Regions from separate parts of the Gracilibacillus saliphilus genome, predicted to be linked through region 3. Evidence: riboswitches for the same ligand, from Rfam matches in the RefSeq annotation. Region 3 holds a riboswitch; each other region holds the start of a gene.
What was found. A riboswitch is a leader RNA that binds a small molecule or an ion and turns the genes downstream of it on or off. The one in region 3 is predicted to bind S-adenosylmethionine.
Positions count from the first base shown of each region.

Region 1 (5,983 bases), on a different contig from region 3:
CACAGCGACAAAATGCAGAATTGAAATCTAAAGGTTTAAAATAAGGAGGATAAATAATGGTTAAAATACAAGATTTACGCGGTAAAACCATGGGAGGTAACTCTAAACGCTCTAAAATCAAAAACATAGCACGTCACCACAGCGCAACAGATGTAGGTGACGTGTTTTCTTTTCAACGTCACTGGAAAAGTAAAGGTTGGGTAACAGGCGGTTATCATGAGATTATCTTACGTGATGGCACTGTACAACTCAACTATGATCCAAATGTAGTCACAAACGGTATCTATGGACACAATAACACCACGTATCATATCTGCGTGGTTGGTAATGGTAATTTTACACCAGCACAAGAAAAAGCATTTGATGAACGTGCTAAATACAACATGAAACGATTCAATCTATCTGTAAATGATGTGAATGGTCATAATGAATTTAGTGGAACAAATACCGCGTGCCCTGGTATTGATATGAAGAAAGTAAGGGCAAGACTAAAAGGATATAAAGTCGAAACACCAAAATCAAAAGTTAAATCAGAAACAACAACAAAAGGTACTATTGCATATATCCAAAAGACGTTAAATGACCGTTATGGATTGAAAATAGCAGTAGATAATATCTTTGGTCCTAATACCAAAAAAGCACTTGTAAAAGGATATCAAAGAGAATTAAACAAACAATTCAAACGAGGTCTTGCAGTAGATGGAATATGGGGTCCTAAAACAAAAAGCGCATCTGTTAATATCGAAAGAGGTGCAGAAGGTAATTTAACGTGGATCTTACAATCTATTCTCACATGCAAGCGATATGACACGTTAGGTGTAGATGGTATCTTTGGCAAGAATACAGAAAGTGCAGTAAGAGCATTTCAACGTGATAACGGTCTTGGTGTAGATGGAATAGCAGGACCGAACACATTTGAACAATTATTTTCTTAAGTAAGTCGTAAATACAATATAATTTATGTAGTTAAAGGGGCAGCGTGGAAAACTGCCCCTAAAAAGAAAAAACCACCCCATCACATCTACTGATATCCAAAGTGGAACTAAGGACTTCAATGTAATCAAGTGGTTTCCTCTAGCCGAAGACGGCCGTTTTATGTACTCTCCCGTCTTTGTTGCAAAATCGAATCCTCGAGACATTCTCATTTGCACACGTGATAACGCTGACGGGGAACGTTCCTTTCACGTACCTATATTATACCACACAAAAGAAAAAAACGCCACATAAAATGGCGGTGTCTAACCTTATACTTGTGTTTTTATTATAGCATAAAATAGTATTTTTAAAAGCTATGTTAGAAAAATGTTAGAATTCTTTGTTTTCCAAGTGAAAATACCAAGAAGAAAAAACGCTCAAAATCATTGGTATGACTAGTTTTATAGAGAACGCGCCCGGAGGGATTCGAACCCCCGACACATGGTACCGGAAACCATTGCTCTATCCCCTGAGCTACGGGCGCATAAAGTGAGACTACTATCAGTACAAGATTCACCCCATGATAAAAGGCGACAAGAATAATTATAGCGAATCACTCGTATAATTTCAATAGATATATCAAACTTTGATTATTTGATTCTGGAGGTTTAAATCGTTACAGTTAAGGGTAGGATGAAGTTAGAAAATCAAATCGTTTGACCTTTTTTGACCATTCCGTTAAGATAAAAATAGTTAGATTTCATGAATGAAAAAAGCAAGTGTTAAAAGGAGGAATTTTTCATGAACTTAATCCCTACAGTTATTGAACAAACAAACCGAGGCGAACGTGCATATGACATTTATTCACGCCTTTTAAAAGACCGAATTATTATGTTAGGTAGTGGCATTGATGATAATGTGGCAAACAGTGTTGTAGCTCAAATGCTATTTTTAACAGCTGAAGATCCAGATAAAGATATTTCCTTATACATCAACTCACCTGGTGGTTCGATTACAGCTGGTATGGCTATTTATGATACGATGCAGTTCATCCAACCGCATGTATCAACAATCTGTATTGGTATGGCAGCATCAATGGGTGCATTCCTTTTAGCTGCTGGTGAGCCTGGTAAACGATATGCATTACCAAATAGTGAAGTAATGATTCACCAACCACTAGGCGGTACACAAGGTCAAGCGTCTGACATTCAGATCCATGCAAACCGTATTATCGAAATGCGTAAAAAGCTAAACCAAATTCTAGCAGACCGTACTGGTCAACCTATTGAAGTAGTTGAAAAAGACACAGATCGTGACAACTTTATGTCAGCTGAAAAAGCTAAAGACTATGGTTTAATCGATAAAGTAATGGAAAAGAAGCCATCTGACTTAAACTAAAGAACCAAAAGCGACGGTAGTAACTCACCGTCGCTTTTTTTTTGCAGAAGGAGAAGTTGCCAGTAAGATCGAAAGGTTGCCAGTAAATACCCCGAAGTTGCCAGTAAAATCGAAAAGTTGCCAGTAAATGCCCCAAAGTTGCCAGTAAAATCAAAAAGTTGATAGTAAACGACCCAAAGTTGCCAGTAATAATGAAGAAGTTGTTAGTAAACAACAGTCACAGTCACATTTTTATTTGATATAATTTTCAGAAAACATATTGACATCATTTTGGCGCCATGCTAAAGTATTAAATAACGAAAGTGAAAAGCGAGTAAACAACTCGGAATTCTATACTTCTTATCGAGAGAGGTGGAGGGATCGGCCCTGTGAAGCCTCGGCAACCATTAAGTGAATCGTCCTTAATACAGGTGCCAATTCCACTAAGCGTATATGCTTAGAGAGATAAGAGAGCGAATATATTTATTCAGTCTCTCTATCTTTAGTATAGGGAGATTTTTTTACGTTAAAAAAGTATAAAATTTTAGCCGAGTGGTAGTTCGACGCAGTGAGAATTTTGAATGTACAAAGTTATAAGTAAAACTAAGGCTTTCGCCACTACTTGGTGATAAGCCAAGTTTTTCTTTAATGCTCAACTAAATAACATCACTCTTATCCAGAGAGGCGGAGGGACTGGCCCGATGACGCCCAGCAACCATTAAGTAACGGCTTAAAAGGTGCTAATTCCTGCAGGATATTTATCCTGAAAGATAAGGGGAAGACTACTGTTCTGTCAGTTAAAGCCTTCTTCTTATCGAAGAAGGCTTTTTTAATTTTCTGAATTTTAACTTGGGGAGGAAATAAATAATGACTAATTTTAAACGATCAACTTACGATCCGGAAACAATTCATCTGCATGGAGGGCAAGCACCTGATCCAACAACAGGGTCACGGGCAGTGCCGATCTATCAATCTACTTCTTACGTGTTCCACGACACAGAACATGCAGAAAGATTATTTGCACTTGATGAGCCGGGGAATATCTATTCGAGAATTGGTAATCCAACGGTAGATGTTTTTGAAAAAAGAATGGCACTACTAGAAGATGGGGTTGCGGCTGTTGCAACTGCTTCAGGGATGTCAGCTATTACTTTATCGATATTAAACTTAGCAAGTGCAGGAGATGAAATCGTCGCAGGGGTTAACCTTTACGGCGGAACGTACAATTTGTTCAATGTAACACTTCCGCGCTATGGCATCAACGTTAAATTCGTTGACCCAACAGATCCTGAAAACTTCAAAGAAGCTATTACGGATAAAACAAAAGCTGTGTACGGTGAAATCATCGGTAATCCAGGCTTACAAGTATTAGATGTTGAAAGAGTATCGGAGATCGCACATGATGCTGGTGTACCGTTAATTATCGATAATACTTTCGCAACACCATTTGGCTGTAAACCTATCACGTTAGGAGCAGACATTGTCGTACACTCTGCAACAAAATGGATTGGTGGCCATGGAACTTCAATCGGCGGCATTATTGTTGATGGTGGACGTTTTAACTGGAATTCTGAAAAATATCCAGCATTTACGGAGCCGGATCCAAGCTATAATGGTATCCGTTATGCAGTAGATTTCGGAACACTAGCATTTATAACAAAAGTACGTGTGCAATTACTTAGAGACTTTGGTGCCGCACTAAGTCCATTTAATGCTTTCCAATTGCTACAAGGACTAGAGACATTGCATATTCGTGTGGAAAGACATAACCAAAACGCACAAGAGCTTGCAGAATACTTAGAGAATAATGAAGCAGTGGAATGGGTTAGATATCCAGGACTTGAAAGTCACCCGTCTCATGAGTTAGCAAAAAGAATTTTAAATAATGGATTTGGTTCGATTATTGTATTTGGTATCAAAGGCGGGCGCGATGCAGGACGTGATTTAATCAACAATGTTGCACTGTGGTCACATGTTGCAAACGTGGGTGATGCTAAATCACTGATTATTCATCCGGCTTCTACCACACACCAACAACTAACAACAGAAGAACTTGAAAAAACGGGTGTTTCGGAAGAGTTAGTTCGTTTATCTGTAGGAATTGAATCCGTGCGAGATATCAAAAATGATTTAGATCAAGCATTAGTAAAGGCAACAGGAATTGGTGAAGAGAAAGAAAAACAAATTGTTGTTAACGATGAAGGTATTATTAAATGGGCATTAAATTCTCCATACGAACGATACATTGAAAATGGTGAAGAAGTAACGCGCCAAAAAACATTAGCTATTGTAGGTCTCAGTGGAAAAGAAGCAAGACCAAGTTACCGTCTGGCAAGAAAAATGCAAAGACTAGGTTACAAAATCATTCCGGTCAACCCGAGAGAAACAGAAATTCTTGGTGAGAAAGCTTATCCAGACTTAAAAAGTGTACCGGTTGAAATCGACATTGTACAAGTATTCCGTAGTCCAGAAGCAGCAGTAGAGATTGCTAAAGAAGCAATAGAAGTAAATCCCAAAGTATTCTGGCTTCAAGAAGGGGTTGTCTCTCCAAAGGCAGAAGAAGTAGCGCTCGAAGGTGGCTTGCAAGTTGTTCATAACCGTTGCACATATAAAGAGGCACAACGTTTAAGAGGAACGATTTCAACATATGCATGTGAAATTTAAGAAAAAATATCTGGGGGATATCTATCATGAAAAGAGTACCATTAATTGATTTAAGAAGTTTTCTTGCAATTGCAGCATTTGGAATTATTATTATTTTGGCAGTTGGCTGTTCATCAGACAGCCAAGCGGACGAAGGAAAACCAACTGAAATTCGTTTAGACTATGCTTATTATTCACCTACAAGTCTTGTATTAAAAGAATTTGGCTGGGCAGAAGATGCATTCGGCGAAGAAGATATTGATGTAAAGTGGGAACTAAGTCAAGGGAGTAACAAGGCAATCGAATTTTTAAACAGTGACAGTGTTGACTTTGGATCAACAGCAGGTGCAGCAGCACTTATCGCCAAATCAAATGACGTACCATTGGAAAATGTGTATATCTATTCCCAGCCTGAGTGGACAGCATTAGTTACTAATGAAGATTTAGGTATTGAAAAAATTGAAGATTTACAAGGGAAAAAGGTAGCAGCAACGCTTGGAACAGATCCATATATTTTCTTAGTTAGAGCACTTGACTCGGTGGGTATGTCTATCGATGATATTGAACTTGTGAATTTACAGCATGCTGATGGTGGAAATGCATTATCTAACGGAGATGTTGATGCTTGGGCAGGCCTTGACCCGCATATGGCAAAACATGAATTAGAATCAGGAGCAGAACTTTTTTATAGAGATATTAATCTAAATACGTACGGTTTCTTAAATGTTCGTGAAGAGTTTGCAGAGAACTATCCAGAATATGTTGAAGAAGTAATTGAACTATATGAAAGAGCACGTGAGTGGGTATTAGAAAATCCAGAAGAAGCAGCAGAATTATTGGCGGAAGAAGCTGATATTAGTATAGATGTTGCGAAAATTCAGTTAGTAGAAAGAACTGATTTGTCTAATCCCATACCTGGAGATGAACATATTGAATCTATCCAAGCAGCTGGTAATGTGTTGAAAAATGCTGGAGACTTGGAAGAAGACGATGATGTCGAAGCATTAACGAATGAACTAATCAATCCAGAATATGCAGAAGTGGTAAT
Region 1 is NZ_WJEB01000001.1:320,912-326,894, forward strand. It holds gene GHT08_RS01505 (hypothetical protein) at 1-44, shown strand, start outside; gene GHT08_RS01510 (peptidoglycan recognition protein family protein) at 57-935, shown strand; tRNA gene GHT08_RS01515 (tRNA-Arg) at 1,387-1,459, opposite strand; gene clpP (ATP-dependent Clp endopeptidase proteolytic subunit ClpP) at 1,717-2,313, shown strand; SAM riboswitch class I at 2,650-2,764, shown strand; SAM riboswitch class I at 2,962-3,069, shown strand; gene GHT08_RS01525 (PLP-dependent aspartate aminotransferase family protein) at 3,160-4,956, shown strand; gene GHT08_RS01530 (aliphatic sulfonate ABC transporter substrate-binding protein) at 4,983-5,983, shown strand, end outside.
Region 1: it holds a riboswitch for S-adenosylmethionine, as region 3 does, so the genes downstream of both, GHT08_RS01525 (PLP-dependent aspartate aminotransferase family protein) here and GHT08_RS12895 (methionine biosynthesis PLP-dependent protein) in region 3, are expected to answer to the same signal.

Region 2 (5,986 bases), on a different contig from region 3:
TTTCACTACGAACAACTCGTTCTTTTAGTTTGATATTGTCAGCTAAGCTACGGCGTCCGATTGGTTGCATCATTTGTATGTAATGAAGTATTTTATATCGTTTCTGCATGATATCGAGTAAATCTGGGTACAATTTTTCTTGAATATCTAATAAATCCTTCAATCGGAAACGCTCCTTTATCATTTGCCGGGGATTTTTTGTCCCTCCCAGTCGCATTTCGTCCCACTTAGAACAAAAAAAATAACTTCCATAATTATTGTATCAAATGGCTTAACATCTCTCAACTATTTTCTGAATTATTTTTCTTCTTTAGATAACTTTCGATCTTTTCCATGTCGACTAGCTCCATATCGACAATCGTATCTTCATGTTTAATGACAGGGATCATGAGATGATAAGCTTCTAGCAGTACATCATCATTATAAATATTAAATTCTTCAATTTCAAACAAATAGTCTTGTTGCAACATTTCTAGCATCACTTTTGCTTGATCACAAAGGCTACAGTTTTCTTTACCATATAGTTTTAATTTCATCATTCCCACCCTTTAACTTGATTACAAACTCTCGACAAAATCTGCTGCATGAAACCTCTCTATGTCTCACTCTTCAAGTATCACGAAAAAACTAATGATTAGTTGGAACCCGACACTGAGTTTGTTGACCGGACACTAAGTACGTTATTTGTCAGAATAACGTACTTTTTTTGATGTTAACGGACATTGAATCCCTTATGCCAGGTCATTTCAGCTTATATGAGCACCATTTTGCTCAATAGCGGAATAGATGTCCGCAGGCAACCTAAAAACGGCGATTTTGTCATAAATAACCGAACAAATGTCCGCAATTAGCCCGTATTTCTAGTTTGGTGCTAATCGTCTATAAGCCTTTACCGATCATCATTTCACTTTATAGCTTTCATTCCTGTGTCGATCATTTCTTGAATCACATCTGCTGATTGGTGAAGTTGTTGTTGTTCTTTCTCTGTCAGTTCTAATTCTATTACTTCACGGATGCCATTTTCGTTTAGCAGTACTGGCACACCGAGATAGAGATCATTCAATCCGTATTGTCCCTCTAATTTTGCGGAAACAGTTAAAATGGCATTTTCGTTGTTTAAAATCGCTTTTGTTAGGCGGACCAATCCTAGACCAATACCGTAATAGGTTGCTCCTTTTCGTTCAATAATATGATAAGCTGCATCTCGAACGTTCTCAAATATCTCTGTCATAGCTGGATTTTGATAAAAGTTATCGATTCCTGCATATTGACTTAAAGGTACACCACCTATTTGTACATGACTCCAGACCGGCAGTTCCGAATCACCGTGCTCACCAATGATATAGGCATGTACATTACGTGGATCGACTTCAAAGTGTTCTCCTAATAAATAACGGAAACGCGCAGTATCCAGGATCGTTCCAGAACCAATGACGCGCTCCTTCGGCAAGCCTGAAATTTCTCTTGTCAAATGTGTTAATATATCCACCGGATTGGTCGCAACAACAAAGATGCCTTGGAAGTCAACATCCATGACTTTTTCGACAATACCTTTAAATATTTTTGCATTCTTCGTCACAAGATCCAACCTGGTTTCACCCGGTTTTTGATTGGCACCTGCTGTAATGACAACTAAATCTGCGTTATGGCACTCTTGATAATCTCCTGCTTTGATACGCATCGGATTTCCAAATGCCATCCCATGATTTAAGTCACGAGCTTCTCCCTCTGCTTTCGCTTGATTCAAATCAATCAGGACTAATTCATTGACAACACCTTGATTTAATAGCGCATAAGCATAACTAGTACCGACTAAGCCTGTTCCAATAATGACTACTTTTCTTAATTTTGTTTTGCGTATTGCCACAAAAAACCATTCCTTCCATCAAAAAATGGGATATAGTTATACTATATCCCATTTTTACTACTTATGAAACAATGATATCTGAAAATTATGTGAATAGTTGAGCAATAACTTCTTCTGCACCTAAAACCCCTGATGTCGATAATCCGTAAATATAACTCTTTCGGATCGAAATAGCATCAGCACCTTGTTGTAAATAGCGGTTTAATTCATCTTTCGACTTCACTTCTGCTTCAACGACAACGGTTAATCTTTCGCTTGCAATAATATTAATCTGTTCCAGCAAATCCAAATTAGATTCATTAATATTGGACAGGATAATCCCATCAACTTGTTGTTCCAGACTTGAACGAACATCATCTAATGACAAGTCTCCATAAACAAAGATCGGTAATGTTGTAAATTGTTTTATATATTGAATCTCTTCCCAATTAATATAGCGTTTTTGATATTCTTGTGCCACTTGTTCTGCTAGTGGGCTTTGATTCGCATAATTTTTCTTAGCAAAAATTGGATCAACAACAAAGTTGGTAGTTCCTTTCACTAGTTGATCTGCTTTTAAATGAATTTCATCTTTAGATATAGACAAAATAATTGCCTGATAACCGGCTAGTTCAGCACGCTGAATAAAATGTTTGGTAAGTTCTAAATCTTGAAAAATATGAGCTTGGAACCATAGCTCACTACCTGGAACAGCATCACTAATTTCTTCAATGCTATAGGATGAATGACTGCTAACAATAAAAGGAACACCTTGCTTACTGGCAGCTTTTGCAGTTGCTAATTCTCCATCTTCGTGAAAATAAGTCTGCGCACCTACTGCACCTAATAATAGTGGAGAGATTTTTAGTTTGGACGGTGAAGTGTTATTAAGTATAAATGATGTAGCATTTGCTTTCTTGGATGTTATTTGATCTAAATATAATTTAGCTGTTTCGGATAATTGCTTTTCAGCTACTTCCTCTAGACTAGCTACAAAATTTCCCTTTACATTTGTTTTTACCATGTTATATGCCTCCTATTAATTTAGGGAAACAAAAAAGCCCTCTTGATAAACAAGAGAGACTAAAGCTATTATCTCCCTCTTATTTTTCAAACTAAAGTTTGCAGGATTTAGCACCTTTTAAGCATGGATTGCTTAAGGTTGCCGGGTTTCATCGGGCCAGTCCCTCCACCTCTCTTCATAAGAGTATCTATATGTTTTAGTTTTTCATTTTATTAGCTCTTTCGATTTCTAATGCTTTTAATTGCCTTCTTAAAATCTTTCCACTGATTTTGGTTTTTGGTAATTCTTCCATTACTTCAATTTCTCTAGGTGCAGCATGTGCTGAAAGATTTTTTCTCACATATAATCGAATGTCTTCCAGTAATTGATCTGATGGTTGATATCCTACTCTTAACGTAATAAAGGCTTTGACCAATTCTCCACGTAATTCATCCGGTTTACCTATTACACCAGCTTCTTCTACTGCAGGATGTTCAATTAATTTGCTTTCCACTTCAAACGGACCGATACGCTCACCGGCAGAGTTGATCATGTCATCGTTACGACCTTGGAAAAAGACATATCCTTCTTCATCTTGTAAAGCGAGGTCTCCAGAGATATACCAGCCCTCATATTGAAAATAAGATTTAAACTTGTCTTTGTTTCCCCAAATCTCTTTCATTAGTCCTGGCCAAGGCGTACGAACTGCTAGTTGACCTACTTCACCTCGAGGCAACTCCTTACCTTCTTCATCTAAGATACCTACCTGCACACCAGGAAAAGGTCTGCCCATTGAACCTGGTTTGATTTTTTCAGCTGGAAGGTTGACAATTAAGTGTCCACCAGTCTCTGTCATCCACCAAGTATCGTGAATGCGGACATTTAAGCTCTTCCATGCCCATTGGATTACTTCAGGGTTTAGAGGCTCACCAACACTTAATACATGTCGTACAGATGATAAATCAAATTGTTTATAGAGGTCCCCTTTTGACAGAAGCATACGGAAAGCTGTCGGTGCACTATACCAAATCGTTACTCCTAATTCTTCAATTAAAGAATACCAATTCTCAGCACTGAAGCGTCCACCTTGGATCACAACGGTTGCTCTGTTCAATAGTGGTGCAAACAAGCCATATACACTGCCTGTCACCCAGCCTGGATGAGACGTACACCAATAAACATCATCATCTTTAATATCTAGTACCCATTTTCCTGTCACGATATGATGTTGTGCTGCACGATGGGCATGTAGTACGCCTTTTGGTTTACCAGTAGAACCACTAGTATAATGAATAATTAAACCATCCTCCCAGTCAACCCATTCCACATACTGATCACCGTCAACAGGTTGTAACGGTTCTTTCTCGATATCCTCTACAAAAAGAATCGACTCTAGTGAAGGAATATCGTCTTTCGGTACACGTTTAACTAACTCCTGATCAGTAATTAGTAAAGTACCAGCACAATCATTGATACGGTCTCTAACCGCTTCTTCCATAAATGCTTCAAACAAAGGACCAGCGATAGCCCCTACTTTAATAGCTGCTAAGATCGCGATATAGCATTCAGGTGTTTTAGGGAGAAATACAAAAACACGATCCCCTTTCGTTACCCCATATTCTTTTAAAATGCGAGCATAATGGTCAGTTTGATCCTTTACTTCTTTAAACGTATACGATTGCTTTTCGTCCTCATTCATATAATGGAGAGCAATTTTATCACCATATCCCTCGGCTACATGACGATCAATTGTTTCATATGCTGCATTAATTTTCCCAGTCTTCGCAGCAGATAATAAATCTTTTGCATCTGACCAATCAAAATTTTCTCTTATTTCGCCATAGTTGCTTAGGTTATATTCTCCTTTAATAGTTGCGATATGTGTTGTTGCCTGCTGTGTCATTTGATGTTCCCCCTTGAAGACCGGTTACTGTTTGTTCAAGTCTAAAGATTCTAAAATTTCTGATTTTAAATGTGCTAACTCTTCACTTCCACGATCCCTTGGTCGCTCTTGTTCTATCATAATCTCTTTCTCTACCTCTCCTGGTTGCCCTCTTAAAATAACAACACGGTCACATAGATAAGTTGCTTCATCTATATCGTGTGTTACTAATACAATAGTAGATTGATATTTTTTCCAAACATCTAATAATAAATCTTGTAATTGCATTTTTGTGAAAGCATCTAATGCACTAAACGGTTCATCCAAAAGGAGAATTTCTGGCGATGTCACCAGTGCTCTCGCAATGGCTACACGTTGTGCCATACCTCCTGATAACTCACGAGGATAAAGCTTTTCTTTTCCCCTTAAACCTACACTTTCTAAATACTCAATAGCTCTATTTTCCTTATCTTTACGGCTACCTGTCAATCCGAATGTTACATTATCTAACACATTTAACCATGGTAGCAGTCTCGGCTCTTGGAAAATAAAGCCTGTTGTATCATGAATTTCTTTTGATACGGTTCCGTTAATTTCAATTTCACCATCATATTCAGGATCCAGCCCTGATATTGCCCTTAGTAAGGTACTTTTCCCACATCCACTAGTTCCAAGCAAACCGATAATTTCTCCCGGTTTCACTTCTAAGTTAACATTTTGTACGGCAGTAGTACCATTAAACGTACGGCTTACATCTCTTAATGCTAGACTCATATTAAATACTCCTTCCTATTTCTCTAAACGATCCTGCCAGTGCAAGGAACGATCTTCTACTAGCTTTAAAATCCAGTCGGTGATTTTACCGATAATCGCAAATAGAATAATACTTGCCAAAATAGTTTCAGGGCTTGACATATTCTGACCAAAGACAAGTAAAAATCCTAATCCTTGACTTGCGCCCATCAGTTCTGCTGCCACTACAAACATCCAACCAAGCCCTAAGCCACTACGCATCCCCACTAAAAAGGACGGTAAAGAAGCTGGCAAAATAATTCGCTTCACCAATTGTAAAGTATTTAATCCGTACATTTTTCCTACTTCAATTAATTTACGGTCTACGCCTAATATGCCGCTAACAATATTTAAATAGACAGGGAAAAATACCCCAACTGCAATCATTGTAACTTTTGATGTTTCACCAATCCCCATCCATAAAATAAACAATGGCACCCATGCTAGCGATGGGATCGAGCGA
Region 2 is NZ_WJEB01000001.1:327,354-333,339, reverse strand. It holds gene GHT08_RS01565 (sugar-binding transcriptional regulator) at 1-163, opposite strand, end outside; gene GHT08_RS01560 (glutaredoxin family protein) at 282-536, opposite strand; gene GHT08_RS01555 (L-lactate dehydrogenase) at 905-1,861, opposite strand; gene GHT08_RS01550 (alpha-hydroxy-acid oxidizing protein) at 1,953-2,870, opposite strand; SAM riboswitch class I at 2,947-3,054, opposite strand; gene acsA (acetate--CoA ligase) at 3,067-4,752, opposite strand; gene GHT08_RS01540 (ABC transporter ATP-binding protein) at 4,777-5,505, opposite strand; gene GHT08_RS01535 (ABC transporter permease) at 5,521-5,986, opposite strand, start outside.
Region 2: it holds a riboswitch for S-adenosylmethionine, as region 3 does, so the genes downstream of both, GHT08_RS01550 (alpha-hydroxy-acid oxidizing protein) here and GHT08_RS12895 (methionine biosynthesis PLP-dependent protein) in region 3, are expected to answer to the same signal.

Region 3 (5,986 bases):
TTGCGGCATAAAGAACCATAAAGAATTACTTGCCGGATGATTGCGTTCCCCATTGATTGACCTTCGAGCTAAACGAATTTCTTTATCTCTTGCTCGTTGATAAAAATACCCTTTTTGTGTTGCTTCAAAGCCTCCTGGACTTTGATATACCATTCGTTCTATCGAATTAATATCTTCAAAATCTAAACAGCGAGCTCTCACCCGATTCACACCTACATTCCCCACCATTAGCATTCCGAGCTGACCGTCACCTTCTGCTTCTGCTCTCATTAAGCGTGCTAATAATCTCACATCCGCATCATTTGCTTTTATTACAGCCATTCACATACCTCCTCTATTCCCTTTATATTCATTCCTTTAAAAATGATGAATGTCCCAACCCTTCCTTGCAATGTAATCCCTTTCATTGTGTGGTATACTTGATTTAGGAGGTGCTTATTCATGATATTAAGTAACTTTATTCTACACAAGGATATCTTATTAATTCACGCTGATATTAATGGAAATGACTATATATTTACTGTGAAGTGGAAAACGATCAAAAATAAAAAAGGCGGCGAATGGGAATTGAAATCCTATCTTAACAATTCTAATGGAAAAAAAGACTTGTCAGAAGAACAGCTACAACAATTTATAGACCGAATAAATCCTCAATGGGACTGGGAAAAAGACCAAGAACAAATTATGAATGTGATCAACAATGACTAGTTATCATGATAACTAGTCATTGTTCTTTACATATAAGCTTCTGTTGACTCCTTATACCATTTAATTTGCTCCTGTAAACGAACTACTTCTCCGATTACAATTAGTGAAGGATTGCTGATTTCACCTAACCTACCTGATATCGTTTCTAAATCGGCAACAATCGTCTTTTGTTGTGGAAGGGTTCCCCAATGTATAATAGAGATAGGAGTGGTCTTACTTAATCCTGCATTTTTTAATTTCTCACAGATAATCGGAAATTTCTTTATTCCCATATAAAAACACAAAGTATCAGCTCCATTGGCAATATGCTGCCATTGTTCATCTGTTTTCGCCTCTGGATTGGAACCATTAATAAAACTCACTGATCCGCTGATGTGACGATGAGTGAGCGGAATACCAGCATATGCTGCAGCACTTATTCCAGAAGTGATTCCTGGTACCACTTCATATTCAATCTGATTTTCTTCAAGATGAATGGCTTCTTCTCCACCTCTGCCGAAAATAAAAGGATCTCCACCTTTTAATCTGGTTACAACTTTTCCATTAGAGGCATAATAAATAAGTTGTTCATTTATTTTTTCTTGAATCAACCCATGCTTGCGTGGTTCTTTGCCACAGAAAATCAATTCTGCTTGTTCTTTGGCATGATGTAGTAATGATAGGTTTACCAATCGATCATACAGGATGACATCAGCTTCTTGTATAGCACGTAACCCCTTTACGGTAATTAATTCTTCATCTCCTGGTCCTGCTCCCACTAAGTAAACTTTCCCCATGTTGATCCCATCCTTTTTTTGTATTAGCTTTTGTTGGTTTTTCTCGATATCTGACTAAAATATAAGTAGCAATAATGGCTAATGCTAACAGTATCACTTGATCAAAACTTTGATGAACCATCATTTCTGTTAAGCCAAAGGCAATCACTAATGATACTATTGGCGATGTAATCCATACTTTCGCTATTTGATGGATAATTTTTTGTTTCCAAACTTCTTTAAATTGTTTGCTGGCATTTATCCCGACTATCGCCGAAGTAGTTACCTGGGTCATCGGTATTGGAATACCTAACAAGGAGGCAACTACTACCAAACCTCCTGTTGCACCGGAAATCACAATACCATTTCCTAAAGTCAGTGAGGTAATCTTTTTGGCATTGGTTTCTAATACTCTGCCACCAAAAAAAATACTACCTAATGCTACAATGAGCGCCATCAAAGGTAAACCCATTTCCATAGAAGTAATCCCTGCACCTACTAACGGTCCTAATGCATTTGCTACGTTATTCATACCAGCAGCTATCGCTTCGATTATACCAGTTAACAGTAATAAAAAAGTTAAAAGCTTTACTGGTGGCCGATAATTTATTTTATTATTTATTTTTATTCTGATTTTTTCAAGACACAGTGTGATTAAAAAAGCCGCAACTGGTATAATGATCCAAAAAGCTATAATGAGTAATACCATTTGAAGATTCAGTTGTCGATAACTGAGGCCAACTCCAATGATAGCTCCCACTGTTACCTCGCTTGTGGATAACGGAATTCCAATATAATTCGTAATTAACAATGTAAAACCCGAAACAACTAAAATAATACAAGCAATTCTTACATCTAAAATTTCTTCGGAGATGATACCTTTTCCAAGCGTATTCGTAACATGCTGACCTCCAAGTATAGCACCCGTAACGGCACCTGCCCCCGCGATGATTAACGCATACTTACGTTGCTTGATTACTTTAGTACCGTACGTAATACTCATGCTAGCTGCTGAACCGCTCGCCCCAATATTAAAGGCAAATAGACAAGCAGCTAATATCGCGATGATTGCTAACATCTCAGATCCCAACTTTCACCACTACAATAAAGTGGAATTTTTTTAGTGTAAATATCCTATCCCAATAGGAAAACTTGGATTATAAATATAGAAAACTCCTACTTGACGATAAAGTAGGAGTTTTCCTCTTATCTGCCAAGTAATACCTGCTGGAAGTAGCACAGTGCTTTTTAGCCTGTTGCTGAGAATTCGCCGGGCCAGTTCCCTCCTTCTCTCTTGATAAGATCATATGTTATTTTCATTTTTTTCCACTGTTGATAATGTACATACTATAATCCATTCTTTCATAATTGTCAATAGATTCCATATAAATATTTTTTAAGATTTACCTTGTAATTATTTCCTTAGTATTGTATGATGTTTGTATTATATTTCCATAAATACAATATCTTATCGAGAGAGGTCTAGGGACTGGCCCGATGACACCTCAGCAACCAGCAATGCAATTGTATGGTGCTAAATCCAGACGGTATATTACCAAAGATAAGAGAATGCAACCTTAATCAAGGAGGTCTTCTACTTATCGAAGACCTCTTTTTTTATTTTAGAAAGGATGGAGCAAAATGAACAATATCGAAACTACTCTTGCGCAATTAGGTAATCGGAAAGATCCGCGTACTGGTGCAGTAGAAGCACCTATTTATCTATCAACTGCATACCAACACCCATCACTTGGACAGTCAACTGGTTATGATTACACGCGAACAGCAAATCCTACACGGGAAATTGTAGAAGATGCGATTGCAACATTAGAAAAAGGTGCAAAAGGTTACGCCTGTTCGTCAGGTATGGCTGCCATCCAACTAGTCTTCTCCTTATTCAAGCAAGATGATGAAATAATTGTAACCGAAGATATTTATGGTGGAAGTTATCGATTGTTTCAGCATTTTCAAGAATCTTATAACATCAGACCAGTATATGCAGATGTAGAAGAAATGGAGCAGTATATTAGCCCAAGAACGAAAGCTATTTTCATAGAAACACCAACTAACCCGCTTTTAATGGAAATTAATATCGAGAAATTAGCTACATTGGCAAAGAAGCATCAATTACTCTTTATTGTTGACAACACCTTTTACACGCCCTATTTACAACAGCCCTTAACACAAGGGGCAGATATTGTGATTCATTCCGCTACTAAATATTTAGGTGGACATAATGATGTACTCGCCGGATTAGTCGTAGTAAAGGATGTTACATTAGGCGATCAATTAACCTATCTCCACAATGCCATTGGTGCCATACTTTCACCACTGGATACAATGCTTTTAATAAGAGGAATGAAAACATTGTCACTTCGTTTGGAGAAGCAACAACAAAACGCCAGACAATTGGTTGCATTTTTAAAAGAACTATCCTTAGTCGAGGAAGTTCTATACCCTGGTAAAGGGGCTATGATTAGTTTTCGAGTACAGCATAAATCGTTGGTTTCTCCGTTTCTAGAAAAATTAAAAATTATATCATTTGCAGAAAGTTTAGGAGGAGTAGAAAGCTTTATTACCTACCCAGCAACTCAAACCCACGCAGATATTCCAAAAGAAGAACGGGAGAGACGGGGAATTAGTGATACATTACTTCGATTTTCTGTTGGGATTGAAGCTGTGGAAGATTTGAAACAAGACATCCAACAAGCATTAGGAGGGAAATAAGATGGGATATTCAAAAGAAACTACACTTGCACATGGAGGGAATCAGCAAGGCTATCATGAAAAACATACAGGTGCGGTTAACCCGCCAATTTATGTATCATCCACTTATCATCAGCAACAATTAAATGAATTTGGTGATTATGATTATAGTCGTTCAGGTAACCCTACACGTGACCAATTAGAAGCTGCGATTGCCAAATTAGAGAATGGGACAGCAGGGTTTGCTTTTTCATCTGGTATGGCCGCGATATCGTCAGCATTCATGCTGTTACAAGCTGGTGATCATATCGTCATTACGAAAGATGTTTACGGCGGTACTTTTCGTTTTGTTACGCAATTATTAACGCAATTTTCGATAGAACATACTTTTGTTGATATGACAAATCCAGCAGAAATAGAAGCAGCCATTCAGTCAAATACAAAGGTTATTTACGTGGAAACCCCAGCAAACCCGTTATTACAAATTACCGATATTAGTAAAGTAGTTCAACTTGCAAAGAAATACAAATGTTTAACGTATTTAGACAATACCTTTATGACCCCTCTGCACCAACAACCACTGGATCTAGGTGTTGATATCGTCTTACATAGCGCTACTAAATTTTTATCTGGTCACAGTGATATTGTTGCCGGTTTAGCAGTTACCAAAAATGAAGAACTGGCCGTTAAACTGAAGTTTGTCCAAAACACCTATGGTGCGATTCTTGGTGCAAAAGATTGCTATCAATTATTGCAAGGTATGAAAACGTTGGAACCGAGATTTTCCAGAAGTGTAGCATCAGCAATAAAGTTAGCTGAATATTTCGATTCACATGATGAAATTGAACATGTCTATTATCCAGGTTTACAACATCATCCCGGTTCTTCCATTCATGCCAAACAGTCTTCTAGCCCAGGTGCCGTATTATCTTTTGTAATAAAGGATCATGTCGATGCCAAAAGTTTTGTAGAACAATTATCTATTCCTGTGTTTGCAGTTAGCCTTGGTGCAGTCGAGTCAATTTTATCTCACCCGGCTACCATGTCCCATGCTGCAATGCCAGCGGAAGAAAGAGAAGCTAGAGGTATTAGTGAACGACTATTCCGTTTATCTGTAGGGATTGAAAATGTAGAAGATCTTATCGCAGACTTTAAACATGCTTTAACAGTGAAAGCAGGGGTATTCTAATTGATCATCCTCTACTCCATTCATGTTTAATTGATTCGATGTAGTTATCTACTGCAAAGTAATGAAGAGTTTGTTGAGTGGACATTTAGAGCGTTATTTGACGCAATAACACCCTTTTTTTGGTGTTAACGGACATTTAAAATTAACACTAATTTCGATGAATAGCGGAATAGATGTCCTCAGGGCTTAAAAAACGTCACATTTGTCACATATAACGGAACAAATGTCCACTCAGCACCTGATTACTGAAAGGTGATCTATGTCCAGATGTTTCGTAGATTTTGTTATATGGTAATGCTTATACCTTTTAGTTCAATGAAAAAAAGATGTCCTTAAACCCTGATTTACTCTATTTGCTTACTTGTTGTCAATCTATTAACCTATCAGAAGCCGAATCGCTCCCAAAGCAGCAAATGTTAATACTAATATTTGAAATACTTTTTGCGGCATGATTTTGATAATTCTTACTCCTATCCAAGCTCCAATCAGTATAGCAGGAATAAGCCATAAATTGAATGCTATTGACTCGACTGTAATAATGCCTAAAGAAATATAGAATGGCACCTTGATAACATTCACAAATAAGAAAAACCAGGCACCTGTGCCGACAAATTCTCGCTTTGGTAAT
Region 3 is NZ_WJEB01000019.1:10,381-16,366, forward strand. It holds gene GHT08_RS12875 (cell wall hydrolase) at 1-321, opposite strand, end outside; gene GHT08_RS12880 (hypothetical protein) at 442-708, shown strand; gene cobA (uroporphyrinogen-III C-methyltransferase) at 735-1,484, opposite strand; gene GHT08_RS12890 (inorganic phosphate transporter) at 1,444-2,541, opposite strand; SAM riboswitch class I at 2,667-2,767, opposite strand; SAM riboswitch class I at 2,929-3,031, shown strand; gene GHT08_RS12895 (methionine biosynthesis PLP-dependent protein) at 3,105-4,190, shown strand; gene GHT08_RS12900 (aminotransferase class V-fold PLP-dependent enzyme) at 4,192-5,358, shown strand; gene GHT08_RS12905 (sulfite exporter TauE/SafE family protein) at 5,734-5,986, opposite strand, start outside.

Region 4 (5,986 bases), on a different contig from region 3:
CAGGAAAGACAATCATTGCTCCCTATTCGACAAGGGCGACTAATGAAGCAACTGTCGCGACACCGTTATTTTGGAATGAGGTAACAGAAACATTAGACCCAAGAAAGTTTACGATTCACATGATACCAACAAGAATTAAAGAGAAAGGCTGTCCATTTAATTTGATAATTTGACTTTGATCCGTTCAGCTATATTTTTACCCGTAACCCATATATGTACTTTATCATCGATTTCTTACACATCCTTCCCTTCTATTTCTGTTTGGTCAGTAATTTTTAGTTCAATTGGTGCATAAGATCGATCGTTGACATCTAATATTAGCGCTATAATAATGGTGTCAGGACTCACTTCTTCAATAAAGTAATGAAAATAATCAGCCTGATCAGCTAGAAATTCATCATTCACTGGTCTTGATAATCATATTTTTCCATGTCTGATTGACAGGCTATTAAAAATATCAAAACAATAACCATAACGCACCTTTTTCTTAATAGACTTAAATAATTCCAAATAACATCATTCCAATCAGATTAATGGATACATTCGCACTGATGTGAACTAGCCATGACGGCAATATACTGTCTGCCTTCTCATCTAATTTATTAAATAAGTAACCGGCAACAAATAAACTGAACAGGATGAGGATAAATAAGTAAATTGAAAACCAATCCGTCATCATCGCAATATGATAGAGAGCAAACATGCCAGCACTAAAAAGATAAGCTACCCACCTTTTTGTCATTTTTAATAAAGCTAAAAAGGCAAAGCCACGAAAGAAAAATTCTTCTAATAGCGAATTAACGAGTGCAATATAGATCGCAACAAAAAGGAAGTTATTTTTATCAACTGCCATGGTATCTTCCAACATAACAGTCACATTCGAAAAATCAAAAAAACTGCCAATGATCCAATACAACGATAAAATAATGATCGATACACCGCTTGCAAGAATAATTGGTAATTTCATATATTTCATTTTAGAAGAAAATAAATCTTTAAACGATAAATGGGCAACAAATCGAATATATAAGTATGGAATGAACAAGAAAAGCAACAGCTTACATATCGATTTAACTAAATATTTAGGAGCAATATATAATTCGATCACTGCCATCGCAAGACAAGCAATAACAACGAACAACATTAATCGTTTCAATTACCGACACCCTTTACTGTAATCAGTGTCATCTGACTCTGATTAAACATTCTCACATCTATTACACTCGTACCAAGACCACTATCGATGTATAATTGTTGACGTTTATTTAAATCAAATAATCCTTGATCATATTTCGGAAAAAAACCTTGCCCCGGAGCAACAACTGCTCCAATTATAGGTAAGCGTATTTGACCTCCATGGGTATGACCACTTAATACTAAATCAATCGCCTCTGGATATTTTGAACGTGATAAATCAGGAGCGTGTGATAACAGGATCGTCACATCCTCCTTATTCAACCCTAACATAGCAGGTTCCATATCATCATGATTGGTTGATGGATCGCCTACACCTACCAACTGAAAAGAACCCCCTTCCAGTTTAATGACGCGGTTTTGATTATCTAGTAGATGAACTCCCTTGTCGGCAAGGCCTTGAATAAATGATTCTCTCAACGGATTTTCCCATTCATGGTTACCAGTTACAAAATAGACATTGGAATTAATCATGGTTAATTTGTCCGCAAAGTCCAAGACAAACTGTAAATCATTCGTTTTCCTGTCAATTAAATCACCTGTAATAACGATAACATCCGCATCTACTTGTTCTATTTCATCTAATAATTTCTTATTATTGTCACCGAACTGTTTATTATGTAAATCCGTAAATTGCAACATAGTAAAAGATTGATCCTTATCCAACTTTGAAGTAGCTATCTCCAACTTTTCAACCTTGAATAAATTTGTATCATAATATATTTTCACCCCGCCACTCAAAACAATAACTAGCATAAATATCAATAAAAACATGCGACCACGCCTCATCTAACAACCTCTTTTATACAGATAATGTATTGTCATTTTAACATAAATGGATAGAAATGTAAGTTTGTAGTCGACATAGTTTACCTCAGTAAACTTGACATTTGAACATCTCTCTTTTTATCCATTTTTTGTTACATAAACCTCAATAACCTGTTACAGAAAAAAGAACCTTCATTGCCATTCATGCAACAAAGGTTCTGTTCTTTGTGATTGCTTACCTAATTCAATTGAATTCAACCGATATGAAGAGATAATCCATTAACCCCAGATTTCTTTTGTAATCTGTACAATGTGTTGGAGTTTGTTCCATTGGTCTTGTTCAGTTAGTTTGTTTCCATGGTGAGTAGATGCAAATCCACATTGTGGACTTAAACATAATTGCTCAAGTGGTACGTATTTTGCAGCTTCTTCCACTCGTGCTTTTATTTGTTCTTTGTCTTCCAACTCTCCATTCTTTGATGTAATTAATCCTAGCACCACACGTGTGCCATCATTTGGGATATGTTCCAACGGTTTGAATCCACCTGAGCGTTCATCATCATATTCAAGGAAGAAACCGTCTACTTTTTCCTTAGCTAATAGGGTTGGAGCAATTAAATCATAGCTTCCTTCAAAAGCCCAATTGGAACGATAGTTTCCTCGGCATAAATGGGTAGTGACAACAAGATCACTTGGTTTATCTTCTAACACGCCATTGACCACTCTTAATGCCAGATCAATTAAAAATTCTCGTGAAAACTCACCATCATTAAATGGAATGTCAGGTGAAGACAATCCTGCTATATAAACGTCATCAAACTGTAAATAACGCACACCAGCATTATAAAAAGCTTTAACTGCATCACGGTAAGCTTGAATGACATCTTTGGCATAATCCTCAATATCTGGATAAATACTTACATCACGAATTCCTACATTAAAAAGCTGATTAGGACTTGGAATGGTTTGTTTTGCCACCGCTCGACCATCTACTAATGCATTAAACTCTTTAAAATCTTGGATAAATAGATGATCAGGATTAAATGAGATTTTACCTGTATTTCGAATATTATATCGTTCTGTTTCTTCATTTCCATGAAATATATATCCTACTTCAGGTACATATCCTTCAATGCCATTTAAATGCTCTAAAAAGTCGGTATGCCAGAAACGACGGCGGAATTCACCATCTGAAACAAGACTCAATCCTACTTCAACCTGCTTATCAATGATATGAGCTATTTCTTTGTTTTCCACATCACGTAACTGTGCACTTGTAATATTACCTTCCTCAAAATCCTTTCTCGCTTTCAGTAAATTATCCGGGCGTAATAAGCTCCCCACATGATCTGCTCGAAATGGTGCTGTTACTGTTTTTGTTGTCATACTACCTCTCCTTAGAATGAAAATGAATTTGGTCAGCATATCTTACCCAGTAAGAAGAGCGCAGAGCGCCCGCTTAGAAACGTAGCGGCTGGAGCTAATCAACTGAGATAAAGGAATCACTGAGAAAAGCGAACCGATAGTGACTTATCGTAAGGCGATTTGTGAAGTCGCCTAGTTTCTCAGGCGCTCGGAGCTAGACATCTGCGCAAATTTTATACTTCCTTGTCCAGTAAAAAAAGGCCTTCTAAGAAGAAGGCCTTTACCATGAACGAAAGTCAATCTTCTTATCTATTGGAATTAGCACCGTGTCAAAAGTGACTGGTTGCTGAGACATCATAAGGCCAAATCCCTCCGTCTCTCTGGATAAGAATATATGCAATTTTTACCATACATACATCATACAATATGCAGTTGGAAAATACAACCCTAATTTTGAAAATGTATAACACGATTGTTAATCTTGTTTAAACAAATGAGATTGCTAACTTCTTACATTTTGGGACATAAAATTTATAGCTAACATTCGGGAAACAAAGAAAAAGAGGCTAACTAGTGACTTTATATAGTTAGCCTTCTCAATCTTTTAATTTAATTGTTTTCTATTTCTGACATATAATATCGTTCCAATGATCAGCAAGATGATACTTAATGCTATATTTTGGAATATGTTTGTTGCTGTATTTGGGAGATTAATGTTATCATTACTTGCTATTGGTGATTGTTTATCACTCTTCTTATCCTCTTGTTTACTACTTTGGTCTTCTGCTTCTTGTACGTTATTCATCTCAGAATTTTGATTATTATTGTTGTCGTCTTTATCTAAACCAGAAGTAGAATCCGAGTCATTAATAGAGTCTGGATGCTTCTCAGGTTTATTTTTATCCTTGTCCTTATCGTTCTCTTTGTCCTTATCTTTATCCTTATCTTTATCCTTATCTTTATCCTTATCTTTGTCCTTATCTTTGTCATTACCTGATGAATCATCTTCCCCTTTGACAAAAGACCAGATAGGTGAGCGACTCTCACCTGTATAGTTATCAGTCACTGTAGCATACCAGAAATACTGTTCTCCTTCGGTAAGGCCCACCCAAGTAACTTCAGCAGTATCTCCACTCGCGACATTTTCTACCTTACCTATTTCATTATCAGTATAAACATTCACTACAAAACTGTCCGTCGCAACTCGCTTTTCTTTAGCTGTTAAATCTAAATCAATAGTGAATTCATCCTTATTTGGGTATTCATCCGTATCATAATAATTATAATCATCCATATATGGTGAATATGTGTTCACATATATTTGATTATTATCTGTATCAAAATGTAACAAACGCATATAGCCTTGCCCACCTTCAGGTCCGGCTTGATAGTTTGCTAGCATCTGATATACAGTACGATCAGGATTGCCATCCCCATCATCATCGATTTCATCTACTAATGTTTGTGCTTCATGATAATGACCAGCTAAAACTGCTACAACATTTTCATTTGGAAGTACTACTTCTTGATATAGCTTTTCACCTAATGGATGACGTGTCCCTGTGGCCTGCAAATACTCATGGAACGTTAAGATCGCTGTACGATCTGGATGTCGACTTAATACTTCATTCAGCCATGCAATACCTTCATCATCAATACCCCAACCTAAATAAAGCATAATATAGTCGTTGCCATCAACAGAAATTAAGTCATAGTGACCACGGTTATTTTGATATGAACCACCATAATAAGGCTTATCTTTAAAACGATCTTCTCCGAAATAATTATAATACTCAGTATAGTCTTCTGTTTTTTGTAATACGTCGTGGTTTCCAGCTAAAACACCGTATGGTATTGCTGCATCATCTAATGTTCTCATATATTCATCTGCGTATTCCCATTGGTATTGTTGATCTGCTTCATCTACTAAATCTCCACTATGAAAAACATATTCAATCTTCATTTCTTCTTGCTGCTCTTTAATCCATTCCGTTTGACGCTCAAAAATGTGGGGATAGCTCTCAGAATAATATTGAGTATCTGACATCCAAACAAACGTATAGTCATATTCATCCCGATTAGCAGGTATTTCATCTTGAATCATTACCTGAATTTGATGATCATTACTATATAATGCAACTTCGACATCGCCTTTCAGAGTAAAATCCTCTTCACCGGCAATTTCATAATCAACGATGTCCCACTTAGTAGACTCCACATTCCATGCATACATCGTTACTTTTCTACCTTCTAAAGAATTACCGTGCCATTCTAATTCAACCAAATCATTCTCATCGACTGTATCATCAAGTGTTACGTCAAAACGGTGATATGGAAATTCTGTTGTTGCATCATGTACCAAATACTCACCATCTTTTTCAGCTACTAGTGAAATGTCCTGTTCTTCTAGCAATGTTGAGCCATCTATTTCATTTGTGTTTGGTGGTTCCACAGCGGAAGAACCTTGATAAGATACCACGGCATCTGTATCAGAAGGTTTATACTGGAACCCTTGATAGAAACCAACATCCATCTTGTCTCCCATCGGATCATTAACACGGACCTTTAAAGTTGGATCACCGTCTTGAACGTTTGATAGATTTTCCGGTACCTCTGGATTCTCTTCAACTGTATAAAAAGTAATCTCTTCTGTACCTTT
Region 4 is NZ_WJEB01000008.1:128,705-134,690, forward strand. It holds gene ligD (DNA ligase D) at 1-173, shown strand, start outside; gene GHT08_RS09740 (hypothetical protein) at 235-405, opposite strand; gene GHT08_RS09745 (CPBP family intramembrane glutamic endopeptidase) at 497-1,156, opposite strand; gene GHT08_RS09750 (metallophosphoesterase) at 1,153-1,983, opposite strand; gene GHT08_RS09755 (5-methyltetrahydropteroyltriglutamate--homocysteine S-methyltransferase) at 2,242-3,348, opposite strand; SAM riboswitch class I at 3,630-3,718, opposite strand; gene GHT08_RS09760 (lamin tail domain-containing metallophosphoesterase family protein) at 3,932-5,986, opposite strand, start outside.
Region 4: it holds a riboswitch for S-adenosylmethionine, as region 3 does, so the genes downstream of both, GHT08_RS09755 (5-methyltetrahydropteroyltriglutamate--homocysteine S-methyltransferase) here and GHT08_RS12895 (methionine biosynthesis PLP-dependent protein) in region 3, are expected to answer to the same signal.